Regions from separate parts of the Blautia sp. OF03-13 genome, predicted to be linked through region 2. Evidence: riboswitches for the same ligand, from Rfam matches in the RefSeq annotation. Region 2 holds a riboswitch; each other region holds the start of a gene.
The links. A riboswitch is a leader RNA that binds a small molecule or an ion and turns the genes downstream of it on or off. The one in region 2 is predicted to bind cyclic di-GMP.

Region 1: linked by a shared signal. The riboswitch ahead of DXA55_RS01165 (ABC transporter substrate-binding protein) and the one ahead of DXA55_RS13860 (ABC transporter substrate-binding protein) in region 2 are both predicted to bind cyclic di-GMP.
Region 3: linked by a shared signal. The riboswitch ahead of DXA55_RS12870 (DUF3878 family protein) and the one ahead of DXA55_RS13860 (ABC transporter substrate-binding protein) in region 2 are both predicted to bind cyclic di-GMP.

What each region holds. Positions count from the first base shown of each region.
Region 1 covers NZ_QTVR01000001.1:257,484-262,106, forward strand. The annotation lists gene DXA55_RS01165 (ABC transporter substrate-binding protein) at 119-1,963, opposite strand; cyclic di-GMP riboswitch class I at 2,063-2,138, opposite strand; gene DXA55_RS01170 (hypothetical protein) at 2,297-2,488, opposite strand; gene DXA55_RS01175 (formate/nitrite transporter family protein) at 2,639-3,397, shown strand; partial or broken gene DXA55_RS01180 (DNA topoisomerase) at 3,394-4,623, shown strand, end outside.
Region 2 covers NZ_QTVR01000021.1:2,933-7,555, reverse strand. The annotation lists gene DXA55_RS13865 (hybrid sensor histidine kinase/response regulator) at 1-449, opposite strand, end outside; gene DXA55_RS13860 (ABC transporter substrate-binding protein) at 455-2,305, opposite strand; cyclic di-GMP riboswitch class I at 2,393-2,468, opposite strand; gene DXA55_RS13855 (hypothetical protein) at 2,780-2,965, shown strand; gene DXA55_RS13850 (recombinase family protein) at 3,139-4,623, opposite strand, start outside.
Region 3 covers NZ_QTVR01000017.1:62,144-66,766, forward strand. The annotation lists gene DXA55_RS12860 (LysR family transcriptional regulator) at 1-332, shown strand, start outside; gene DXA55_RS12865 (histidine phosphatase family protein) at 364-912, opposite strand; gene DXA55_RS12870 (DUF3878 family protein) at 1,067-2,047, opposite strand; cyclic di-GMP riboswitch class I at 2,365-2,440, opposite strand; gene DXA55_RS17140 (hypothetical protein) at 2,550-2,696, shown strand; tRNA gene DXA55_RS12875 (tRNA-Arg) at 3,071-3,144, shown strand; gene DXA55_RS12885 (ParB/RepB/Spo0J family partition protein) at 3,471-4,436, shown strand; partial or broken gene DXA55_RS12890 (ParA family protein) at 4,451-4,623, shown strand, end outside.

The DNA.
Region 1 (4,623 bases), on a different contig from region 2:
TTATTAGACTTACTTATAAGATACTTGATACAAACTAAGCTTAAAAGAATCATAAGTAGTATAAGCAACAGCCTTGTTATTTTTTTTCTTTTATTTACCGCTTGTTCTATCTCCACTTTTACTGTTCAACCTCTATATAGTCTTCCGGTGCTGACGGCTGCTGTCCTTTTGACATTGCTTCGATCCATGCACTTGATAATGTTGTATCTTTAAGCTGCTCAATCTCACATTTCGGATTTATTTTTTTCAAAACGGACATTGTGGTGTCTGTAAGAAGAATCGAGTATTCCTTTTCTTTGTCTATTTTCTTATCATTAACTGTTAAGTCCTTTAACGAAAATCCACTTTCCTCTTGATTGACGATCATTTTCATACCGGATGCAATTGGTAATTCGTATTTATTGGTTACGTAAAAATTCTCATCCGCATCGGCGAGATAATTTTCCACGAGTTCACAAACCTGTTTACCATTGATTTTTGTAAAATATAATGCTGTATCTGAACTCTTCGCTGTCATCATGCCAACCCGGCTGCTGGTGCATTCTCCTTTGTACATAGAGGAAGTGAAATAATAATATGGTGCCAGAGCCAGCTGTGCATCATTTTCTTCTCTGATCGTAGTTAAAATGGAAGATGCTGCATCACGGCCACTTCTATCGTTCAGTGAAATGGAATATTCATTTTCAAAATTCATCATTGCTTTTTCTTCTGGATCTTTACGATTCATTACACTGCGAAAAGTATCATAAGCCTGTGTTTCATCCATTTCCCCTGACAGTAATCCGTGAACAGCCTCAAGACTTGCATCAAATGATTTTTGGGCGGAATATCGGATATAAACAGCATTATGATTAATTTCCTCTTCCAGTCCAGGCACATCCTGCATCATGGTTGGAACATCTGTATTCAATGAAATAACACCGCTTCCATCCGCAATCAGCTTTTGCCCCTCTTCTGAAATCATACAATCCAGCACATCCAGTGCAGTATCCAGTTTCTCCCGGTCTTTTTCCAGGTTTTTGTTAAATGCAATGTTTAAGGACGGAGTCATATACACATAGGATTCATCCGATGTCTGTGAAAAGTAAGGAATACGGGTCAGCTCCGCATCCATCTGTTTCTGCAGCTGCTGCATAACCGTCGGATGTCCATGAAACATTGCTGATTTTCCCTCGACAAACATCTGGATTCCTGTATCGACGTCAATATTGATATCTTCTTTACCAAAGTGCGAGTCCTTAAGAAACTGACTGGTTTCTGAAAAAATACGTTTCCATAATGTATCATCAAACTTCACTTCATCCGCTGCAGTCTCTGCACCGTTTCGCCATTCAATACCATCCAGGCTTGTAAACTCACCGATTGCTGCAGCCTGGATGATTTCATTATTAGACCAGTCTTCACCAAGATCCATGGAATACGGTTTTATGCCATTATCATAAAACTGCTGACAGGCCTGTACATATTCCTCATAATTTTCTGGAATCTTTACGCCATACTGATCAAACAGTGTTTTGTTGGCAATGATCGTCTGCGGAATACCACAGATTGGCAGCCACTGGATTTCATCCTCCTCATTCTTATAATATTGCACCGCATAAGAATAATACTTGGAAACAACATCATAAGAAGCAAAATCCATAAGATAAGGCTGTAAGTCCTGTGCATCTGTTCCAGAAAATCGACGTACTGTTATAATATCCGGTAATTCATCATGTTCTTTAAAATAACTGTATAAATCGGTATCATTGTTACCTATAATAAATTCAATATCCTGATCTGGAAACTGTTCATGGATATAGGGTGCAATATTTTTCATCAAACGATTTTCCCACAGATAAACGGTAAGATGATCATCATTTATAGATACTTCTTTCTTTGACTGTCCACATCCAGACAAGACAGCAGTTGCTGCAAGCACACCTGACACCACTGCTGTCAGACAACGTTTTGCCTTTTTCATACTTTTATTTTCCTCATTTTTTCCTGATAAAATCCTTATTGTTACGTCTATGAAATAACACCGTAAAAAAGCACCGTCAGACAGACAGTGCACCTCATTTTATGCAACTGGCTGCCATTTTACAGGCCCTGTAGCTTTGCGTCCCAGACTTTCATCTGGTTTGCCAATTTCCTTATTATAGCTTTAATCTTATGCAAAAAACTGATTTTATTATACTTTAGTGTTCTACTATACGCAAGAAAAAGATTAACATTTTAACGTTCAAAAGCAAAAAAAGAACAGCCGATACATATACCCGAACTGTTCTCCTACTATTAAGTACGTTACATTATTTTACAACAAAACTTCCAGAAATATGATATCTATCATATTTTCTGGAAGTCCTGTCTTTGAGCAAGTGGCAAACTCGGTTAAAAAAGCTTTCAATCCTTGTTTCAATCCCTCTGAGTTCATCATACAATCTGTCGTTTCACCCCTTATTTTCTGACATTTCTGTGGAAATATACTTTTTTCTTCCTCCTTCATTGCGAATCTTTCCGGGAAATGCTATAATAGCCAAAGTTGAAAGCGCGAAATCCGAAGCATTTGCAAGCTGCTCCGGAAAAAAAGACCATCCCCCGGACAAAAAGAGAGGGGATATGTCCATCCTACGGGACATAAGAAAGGAGTTATTCTATGCCTTATGATGACGTACAAAAATTTTCAGAGGCAGCCGTAAACAAAGCAAAGCTGCTGAAAGAACACCCGGGGAAATACTTTCTCCGTGCAGTCATGGCCGGTTTCTTTATCGTGGTTGCCATGATTTTCTCCAACGTGGTAGGCAATACGTTCCAGAGTACAGATCCTGCCTGGGGAAAACTGCTTGGCGGTATTGTGTTTGCCATTGCGGTTCTGCTGATCGTTTTTATCGGTGCAGAGCTTTTCACCGGAAACAATCTTGTTATGGCATTTGGGGCCTATGACAAAAAAGTCTCCTGGGCACAGGTTGGAAAAGTATGGCTGGTAAGCTACATCGGAAACTTTGTCGGATGCCTGATTCTCTCCGTAATTTTCGTACTGGCAGGTGCTTCCGGTACTGCCGATTATTACGCAGGATTTATTGGAAATAAACTTTCCATTCCTGCCGGAGAAATGTTTTTCCGTGCCATTCTCTGCAACTTCTTCGTCTGCCTCGCCGTTGCCTGCGGCATGAAATGCAAAAATGAAGTTGCCAAATTTTTCATGATTATACTTTGCATCGCCGGATTCGTTGTTGCCGGTTTTGAACACTGCGTTGCCAATATGGCCACCTTTGTTACCGCTGCACTTCTGGTCCCAGGCGGCATTTCTCTGACTGCCGCATTGAAAAGTATGGTCATTGTAACTATAGGAAACGCAATAGGAGGCGGTGTGCTCCTTACCTGGCCGCTTCGAATGATGAGTGCAGATAAATGACAAAATCTTTATACATTGCGGAAAAACCGAGCGTTGCTCAGGAGTTCGCAAAAGCGTTAAAACAGAATATGCAGCGCAGGGATGGATACTTAGAGTCGGATCAGTCCGTCGTAACCTGGTGCGTCGGTCACCTGGTTACGATGAGTTATCCGGAAAAATATGATCCTGCGTTAAAAAGGTGGAGTCTCGAGACCCTGCCTTTTTTGCCTGAAAACTTCAAATATGAAGTTATCCCGGAAGTAAAAAAGCAGTTCACCATTGTGAGTAACCTGCTCCACCGGGAGGATATTGAAACCATTTATGTCTGTACCGACTCCGGGCGGGAGGGAGAATACATCTATCGTCTCGTCGCGCAGATGGCCGGTATCAAAGACAAGAAACAGAAGCGTGTCTGGATCGACTCGCAGACAGAAGAAGAAATCCTGCGCGGTATCCGCGAAGCGAAGGACGAAAGTGAATACGACAATCTTTCGGCATCCGCTTATCTCCGCGCCAAAGAAGATTACCTGATGGGCATTAATTTTTCCCGTCTTCTCTCGCTCAAATACGGAAGCGCTGTCGCATCGTATCTCGGCACTAAATATCAGTCTATTTCCGTCGGCCGTGTTATGACATGTGTGCTCGGCATGGTCGTACGCCGGGAGCGCGAAATCCGCAGCTTTGTGAAAACACCATTCTACCGTGTCATCGCCGGTCTTTCCTTAAATGGACGCAATTTTGAGGGGGAATGGCGCGCCGTAAAAGGCAGCCGCTACTTCAACTCTCCGCTTCTCTATAAGGAGAACGGCTTCCAGAAAAAAGAGGACGCACAGAAACTGATCGAGGAATTAAGCATGCAGAATCCTCTGATCCCGCATGTCCTGAAAATGGAGCGAAAAAAGGAAAATAAAAATGCGCCACTGCTTTACAACCTTGCGGAGCTGCAAAATGACTGTGCCCGCTTTTTCAAAATCAGTCCGGATGAAACGCTGAAAGTTGTTCAGGAGCTTTACGAGAAAAAGCTGGTTACCTATCCGCGAACCGATGCCCGTGTGCTTTCTTCTGCCGTTGCCAGGGAAATCAGCAAAAACCTGCGCGGCCTGCAGCAGTACGGCATCTGCAGCGGCCTTGCAAATGAAATTTTGCAGGGTGAAAGCTGGAAAAAGATTGGTTCCACCCGCTATACAAACGATAAACAGATTACCGATCACTATGCGATCATTCCGACCGGACAGGGCCTTAACAAT
Region 2 (4,623 bases):
GGAACTGCTGCATTCGCTATCACATCATTTCCCTGCCGGATATCCTCTTCAATATTTTCCTGTAATCCAAGATACCCGGTTTCACCTGTCGCCATCTTGTAGTCACCGTCAGATGATAGAAAAAAGAATTCCAAAAAGCCTGCATCTTCCTGCGCTTTCTTTATATAATCACGGATCTCGTCTTCACCGGAAATATTCTGCAGATTCTCGCCCCAAATATGGAGGTAAGTCAGGTTCTTATTTGTCAGTTCTCTCAGCATCTGATCAGACTGATGAAGAACTTCCGTCAGATGAGAAACACTTTCCTCGTAAATAGATTTCGACATAAACTTATAATATCGGAAAACAGCCAGAACAACTCCTATAAAGAGAAGAAGAAAAGCAACTATTCTTAATCCTTTTTTCCTGACAGGTTTCTTTCTATTTCTATTATAATTCTTAACATCCATTTTTCTCACCTCAGGGTTATGTAATCTTCAGGTTCTGCAAGAACGGCATTACCACCTGAAACATATGCTGTCCAGGTATCTTTCACAGATGTAGCTCCTCCATCAAATATCATATTTTCATCTACAGGATAAGTTTCCATATGCTGCGGTGTGGCAAGACAGGTCACCGTGAAAGTATCCTCATCCCGAACTGCCTTTCCATCCTTTGTAACTTTACTTAATGTATAGCCATCTTCCGTTTCATTAATTTCCACAGAAATACCACTAACTACTGGCAAAGAGCCACGGTTAAACGGAATAAATCCTCCCTCATAGCCTTCTACAAAGTTTTTGATTATTTCTTTCAGCTCAGCCCCACTCATCTTGCTGCTGTAAGCCGCCAGACCATTTGGCATGATCATGTCACCTGCCATTTTTTCTGTGTAACCGGCTTTCAGCACATTTCCCGTAAAGCTGTTTCCGGTTGCGATCAGCACATCTGACCCATAGATGCCACGTAGCGTGTTTGCCATAACAGAATATGCTGCATTTCCTCCACTGCTGTGGAAACGGTTGGAATACGACTTCTGTGAATCCAGCACGATATCCTCAGAAGCAGTTTCTTCCTCAAGAAGCTGAGAATTAAATGACTGGTATGCCTGCCCTGCATCGTATTCTCCTGAGATCATTTTGGAAACCACATCCTTGGAAACAGAGAAAAAGTCACTTGACGCAATACGGATATACATATGGTTTTCTTCGATCACAGGTTTTATATCTTTCAGATATTCCGTAAGCTGCATATCCACCTCCTGACTGTAGCTTAACAGATCCTGTCCATCACTAATGATCCTGTTCTGCGCATCCTCTGAAAACATTGTATCCAGTACCTCCATTGCTTTCTTTCTGCGTGTTTCATCCTTTGTCAGATCATGGTTTAAGGCCACCTGGAAATATGGCGTAGTCATAATCCACTTTTCACCGTTCTCCTGAAAGAATGGAAGAAATGTTGTGTTAATGCCCTGATCCTGGAACATTTTTACACCGAAAGAACTGCCAAAGTACATGGCAAGCTTGCCACTTTTGTACATCTCAACAACATCATCATAATTCATATTCAAATCTTCCTGACTAAGCCCTGTATCCTGAATAAACTGTTCCATACGTTCAAAAGCCTCTGGCCAGACGGTATCGTCCAGACCTTCTCTCTTTGTATTTTCCGAGTCACTGTAGACCGTCCGCCACTTGCGTCCTTCCACAGAAGACAACTCTGATATAGACAGACCCTGCAGTGTTTCCATACAGGTATAATCATAAGAATAGTCTGCCGTAAATCCACGAACACCCACTTTGTCAAATGCCTGGCAGGCGGAAACAAAACTCTCGTAATCTGTTGGCAACGGGATATCATATTTTTCAAAAAGGTCTTTGTTCACTACAAAACCATGGGCATCTGCACACACAGGAAGCCAGTTTACGCTTCCATCCTCGTTCCTGAAATTGCTGAGGTAGGTATCATAGACAGCACCTGCCGCATTGGTTGTGGAAAGATCCATCAGACTGTCTTTCAGGGGACTTGCATCATGCAGGGAAAATCTGCAGCAGGTTATAATATCCGGCAATCCACCGTTTTCATCAAGGAACTTGTAGAAATCCAAATCATTATTCCCTACAACAAACTCGACATTGATATCCGGAAGCTGTTCCTGGATATATGGTGCATATTTTTCATACAGGTTTGTGCTCCATAAATATACTGTGATTGTTTCTGCATCTTCTTTTTCCGCACTCTTCCCGCCACAGCCTGACAGAAGCGATACGGCTGTCACCATCACTAAAAATACAGACAAAACCTTGCTCCATTTTTTCTTTTTCATTACAAGTTCTCCTAATAGAATTGTTATAGTCACGTCTATGAAATAACACCGTAAAAAAGCACTGCCAAACAGACAGTGCACCTCATTTCATGCAACTGGCTGCCATTTTACAGGCCCTGTAGCTTTGCGTCCCAGACTTTCATCTGGTTTGCCGATCGTCCTTTTTAAGCTTTTAAACTTATGCAAAAAACTGATTTTATTATACTATGGCACTCTACTGTACACAAGAAAAACATTACCATTTTAACCTTCAAAAGCAAAAAAAGAACAGCCGATACATATACTCGAACTGTTCTTCTACTTCCGAAGTCCACGCAGCATTGCTTTTAGTAGAAATCTATCACAATCATAAACGAGTTCCTCTTCAAGAATTTTACGAAAGGGCCATGGCAAAAGCTAAATGCCGCTCTGCTTGATTTTTCTGCCTGTCTGTATCATACTGAACTTATTAACAGACAAGGAGGAATTTAAACCATGGATGCAAAGCTTATAGAGGAACTCAGACAAAAATACAGCAAGAATCCTCCAGAGGGAATGACATCCAATCTGGTCAAAAACATGACAGACTCTGACCTTTTGGATATGCACTATTTTCTTACCGAGGATGATGACCTCGATGACGATGAATTTGAAGAAGGTTTTTACATCGACTTCTTTTAATCTATCGTCTGTTTTCTATGCCCGCTTTTGTGCGGGCTCTTTTTATCAAGAGTTCGACGAATGTCGAACTTTCCTATTATATAAAAAGAAAAAGCCGCTGACACGTTATCTTCTAACGCATCAACAGCTTCTGTCTTGCTTTGTTTCAGTGTATTATTCGGTTTTGCAAAGGTTTATTTGCTTTCAGCATTCTCCCTGATACGGTAATAATCATCCATATCAATGCCTATTTTTACCTTGGCATCTGGTTTTCGTTTGCCCAAAAGGCACACAGTCTCAACGGTACTTTCGTTGTCCCAACAAAGTTCCTGTATTTCCCTGTCTCCAAAATACACCGGAAAACGGAACTTTATGTGCTTCAGGAATCTGCCATCTGGCTGCTCCTGCTCGTAAATGTCCACCTGTTCTACAAAGCTATTAAGAAATTCTTTTTTCTCCAGGTCGGTGAACTTATCATATAGTTTATCAAAATATAAAAGAAATTGATAGACGTTTTCTTCTGATATTTTCTGTTGCCGGATATTCAGCAGGCGATTCTTAACTTCTTCTATACTATTCTCCACGCCTTCAATTTCATCATATAGACGATATAAGCGTGTCTCCATATCCTGATATTTCTTTTCATAAAATTTATCCATGATATCCAGACTATCCATCTGCTGTCCAAGTCTTGCTTTTGCTCCGGTCAGTTGTCTGTGCTGTTTTTCCAGTCCTTCAATCTCTTTTTCTATTTCTTCTGTATCTATTCTTGAACCGATTTTATTCAGAATTGCTTCTTCAAATTTCGGATTCTTCACCAGTTTCCGAATAACCTCTTCCACTGCATTGTTAATCTTCTCTTCGCTCCATTGTTTACGATATCCACATTTATGACCATCTACCAGGCGACGATGTTTGCAGACATAATAGAAATAATCCTTATATAAAGTTCCGTCTTTCTTTTTCTTTCTATTCACGTTTCCATACATACCGCTTCCACATAACGGGCATCTCAATATTCCGGATAAAATATGCTCATGCTCGAGGCTATGTGTCTTTTCATATTTTACACCTGTTTTTTCCCGTTTTTGATGTGCCAGCTCCCAGTCTGTTTCTGAAATAATCCCTTCATGGATACCATCGTGCAGCATATAATTTTCCTGCTTTACAATACGGTATTCATTTCTTGTACCAGATACTTTCTCGTTTTTCCTTCGTCCATAAGCCAGCTTTCCACAGTATACCGGATTATCCAGAACGCCTTTTATAAATGAAGCGGCAAATGCGTCCAGTGTATTATTCTGTCGTTTTTTCTTTTTATATCCATGCTGGTTCAGCCATGCAGCAATCGCAGAGATTCCCATATTGGTATGAATAAATTTATCATAGATCAGACGAATAATCTCTGCTTCGTCTTCTGCGATCTGCAATTCTCCATTTACCAATTCATAGCCATATGGAGCAAACCCGCCGTTCCATTTTCCTTCTCTGGCTTTCTGCTTACGTCCCTCCATTGTCTGCACAAGGATATTCTCTCGTTCAATCTCTGCCACCGCAGACAGAACAGAAATCATCAGCTTTCCGCTATCTTTTGAGCTGTCAATCCCATCTTCAACACAGATCAGATTCACTCCAAAATCCTGCATCCTCTGCAAAGAGTTTAATACATCTGCCGCATT
Region 3 (4,623 bases), on a different contig from region 2:
ATGCTGACTCGGTGCAGAATCAGCTCCTGAAGCTGCGGTTCGAACTTGAGGGGTATACACCGAATATCATTATGCGGAGCAGTCAGATTTACACGACACTGCAGTTTTTAAAGACGGGCCGCTATGCCTGTTTTCTGTATTCCAGCATGACTGATAAATTTCCGGAAATCATCGGCATTCCGATGCAGACACCAATTCGAGTGAAAATCGGCATGATATGGAAGAAAAGCAGATACATCAGCAGCGATATGCAGACGCTGATCTCTTTTACAAAAAAGTATTATCAGATGCATTCGTTGATTCCATCGGACAAAAAAACGAGCGGGGATTGAATATATCCCCGCCGTTTTCTGTAATCTTTTTTTATTTCTCTGGAAAATCGTATCGTACAATCTCACAGTTTTTCACACCAAATGCCGCATATTCTTCATTCGTCATATCGTGAAAATACGACTGCACGACACGCGCAATGCCGTTGTGTGCGACGAGAATATACGTTTTTTCATCGGATTCTTCCCGAATTTCATCCAGCAGATTATAGTTTCTCTGCGCCAGCCGCAGAGTCGATTCGCCGCCCTCGTGGCTCATTGCGAAGCATTCCTTCGCCTTTTTGAAGTCCGCTCCATCGCGTGCTGTGGACTCCCATTTTCCAAAATTCTGCTCCGTCAGCCGCGGCTCCGGCCGCGCCGGGATGCCGGTCATCTCGGAAATATGTTTCGCGGTGTCTGCCGCACGAACCAGCGGGGAATACAGAATCTCATCCGCCTGAATCCCCTCTTTCAGGATTTTCTCCCCGGTCTCAACCGCCTGCTGATGCCCAAATTCCGTCAATGCAATATCCGTCGCCCCACAGATCTTATTCTCCACATTCCAGATCGTCTGCCCGTGACGCACAAAATAAAAATGTCCCATGAAATGATTCCTCCTGCTTATCCTCGTCAAATGTTTCTTTCTTTTCAGAATATCACAAGCCCGCATCTGCCGCAATGAACTGTTTTTAAAAACTCCATTTCCACCAGATGAATCTTATTTTATTCACTTTTTGTACCTTTTCTTTAATTCATTTTCAATTTTTAAACGTCTCAACCTCCACAACCCGGTCTTTCCCTTTCGTTCCCCAGATCATCAGATGGGCCTTATATTCCACCGAATCCCGTGCATAAAAGAATGGCTCCTCGCGCAGCAATGATGCGCGTTTTCCTTCGGCTTCCAGTATCTTTTTCCGTTTCATTGCCTGCTCCTGGATTTTTCGGATCTGGGTTCCTTCTTCGCCGGTGAAGCGTCGTTTCGGGTAATTCTGTCCTTCGCGGGCCAGTTTTTTTTCCAGTAAATCCACGACTTTCGCGTGGCGGCTCGTATGCAGCAGTTTTGCGATCTGTTTTGCGAGGAGTTTTCCCTGCCATTTTTCATAAAGTGCAAGATACCGCAGCAGCACTTTATCGCCTGCCTCCGATGCCAGTTTTTTCATCTCCGTAATTGCCTCTTCCGTCGCTTCCCACCACGGGCATGACGGTACGAGATACTGATCCGGCACCGCCGGGTAGCAGCAGAAATTGAGCGGCGGGAAATTGGCCAGCGATGCCAGACGCATTTCTTCCTCGGTGCAGAACGCCTCGCCGAGGTATTCCAGCTTGTCCCGCAGGATCGCAATACGGAACTCAATCTGCCGCAGATACTCGTATCCGTCCACCCAGAAATGACCCGTTTTTCCGTAATCAAACAGATGCACTTCCAGCGAAAGGCGGCTGAAAAACAGCGTGCACACCGTCTCTCCCTGCCGCACGATCAGAACGTACTGCTCCCCGTCTTTTTCCAGTGCAGCATCTATTTCTCCCTCGTATTCCTTCTGATACGTTCCCGTCAGCTCCGCGTCATGAAAAACGAGAAAGCTCTCTGCCGCATCGTTCATCAGATAAACAAGCCAGATCTCCTTTTCTCCTCCCCCGTACCGCTCACCCGGAAGCAGCAGCTCGAACTGCCCCTGCGAAAGAAGCACATCCAGCCTTTCCAGTTCCTCGGTCCATGTGATATTTTCTGCAATTTCCATTCCGTGATTCTCCCCTGTTTTCTTTTACTTCCTATGATACACTATAAAAAGGCTCCACTGCAATCCAAAGCAGTAGAGCCCCTTCTCCAAATTTTTCTGTTATTAATCCGTCTCGCTCCGCGGCAGTCCATCCACCAGAACCAGACATACCGACAGCAGCAGAAAAAGAATACCAAAAACCGCTGCTGAAATTCGTTTTTTCATACTGTTCCTCCTCTCGTATTTTCTTTTCACAGGCAATAAAAAAGCACCATAGATTCTCCTACTGTGCATTTCAGTCATTTCTCCCTATTTATTTTATAAGAAATGTTCCATATTTACGCAGCTGGCTGCCATTTTACAGGCCCTGTAGCTTTGCGTCACAGCCTTTCGACTGCTTTGCCGAGATTCTTTTTTTATTTTAATTCATTGCTGTAAGACTCTCTTCTCCTTTCCCATCGGAATATGATATAATGACCTCTGGATTTTGGCAGATTACTGTTTTTAACATTGGAGGTGTACGATGAAATACAGACTCATGACAGAAAACGATTTAGAATATGTTGTCGAAAAAAATAATGAATACTACAACAATGTCGAAGGCTGCTGCTGGACCTATGAAAAAGCCTATAAGAGAATTTATCAGGTACTCACAATGGAAATTTCCTGAAGTAAACTGCGGAATCGCAAGTATGTGTTTCGTCTTGAAAAAGCAGCAAAAATATAGTATAATATTTTTGTTGCTGACTCGGCTGAAACATTTATAATTCTTGTTTCTGTAGCTCAGTAGGATAGAGCGTCCCCCTCCTAAGAGAAAGCCGAGGCATTCCCCAAAGGGAAAAAATGAAAAACAACTTTCAGTTCGAATCTATTCTGAAAAATGCTAATGGTGACAACAAAGCATTCCCAAAATTGGGGAACGTTCTAATGTTACCAAATCAAAAAAATCTGTAGATTGACAACTCGAAAAAGAGTTGATAATCTTATATATGGCCGAAGGGAAAAATCCCAGAAACCCAGTAAAATCAAGGGTTTGCGGCATGTGTCGTCATAGCTCAGCTGGATAGAGCACTCGCCTCCTAAGCGAGGGGTCGGAGGTTCAAATCCTCTTGGCGACGGGCTTCAAAGCGTTCGAAAATGTTAGCTGGATTAGCTGACAACGAACGCTTTTGTTATTTTCAAATCACGTTCGTGACACAAAATTCCATTCAAAATGATCAATTTCCAGCTAACGCAATCCGATTTTTGTTAGCTGACAGCTAATCAAAATTACCGGTTTGCAAACATGGGTTTTAAGAAGTCCAGCTAACATTTGGGTTCCGCTCCGTTGTCACCCCTTATTCGGGGATGTAAATCAGAGAAAAGGCGGGAAAAGAAACAATCTCTCCCAAACCTGCAAACATGAATTAGCTGAAACAGTATTTAATTCTATTAGCTACAGCTAATGGTCAAACAGCAATGTCTGTTTGGAACTTTACTATCTATAAAAGTTCCAGGCAGGCATTTTTTATTTTCTGAATCCTGGAGGAAAGGAGTCAAGATGACTGAGCCAAACAGACAATCAGGAGAAAACGAAGAAAGAATCATAGAAATTGAGATTGAGCGTCTTCGTCCGTTCAAAGAGCACCCGTTTCAAGTAAAAGATGATAAGGAAATGTTTCTTCTGCAGGAAAGCATTGAGAAGTATGGAATTTTAAATCCGCTAATCGTCAGACCAGTACCGGATGGATACTATGAGATCATATCCGGTCACAGAAGAAAACATGCTGCGGAGAAACTGGGATACCGTAAAGTACCAGTAATCATCCGGGTATTAAGTGAAGATGATTCCATTTTAAGCATGGTAGATTCTAATCTTCACAGAGAACGGATCAGCTACAGTGAAAAAGCTTTTGCTTACAAACTGAAGAATGACGTATTAAAAAGAAAAAGTGGTCGAAAAAAGAGCCAAGTTGACCACAAAACACCAAGAAAGCGGGCAATAGAAATCATCAGTGAAGATTGTGGTGATAGCCCAAAACAAGTGCAGCGTTATATCTCACTGACAAAACTGATACCGGAAATGCTGCAGAAACTGGATGATGAGATCATTTCTTTTTGTCCGGCTGTAGAGATAGCTGCATTAAGTGAAAAAGAGCAAAAGGAACTGCTTGTAGCAATGGAGTATGCACAGGCAATCCCATCACTCTCACAGGCCCAGAGGATCCGGCAAATGAGTAAAGAAAAGCAGTTGTCACTGGAAAAGATGGAAGAAATCATGTGTGAGGTTAAAAAGGGTGAAATCACAAGAGTGGCTTTCACAAACGAACAGCTACATAAGTATTTTCCGAATTCCTATACACCGGCAATGATGAAGCGGGAAATACTGGCACTGTTGAAATTATGGAAAAAAGAATCATGGGAAAGTTAAAGGAGGAAGAAATCATGTGTAAAGTTATATCCGTAGTAAACCAGAAAGGCGGCGTTGGAAAGACCACCACAACCGTAAATGTAGGCATTGGACTGGCAAGAGAAGGTAAGAAAGTGTTGCTGATTGACGCGGATCCACAGGGAAGTTTAACAGCAAGTCTTGGATATGAGGAACCGGATGATCTTCG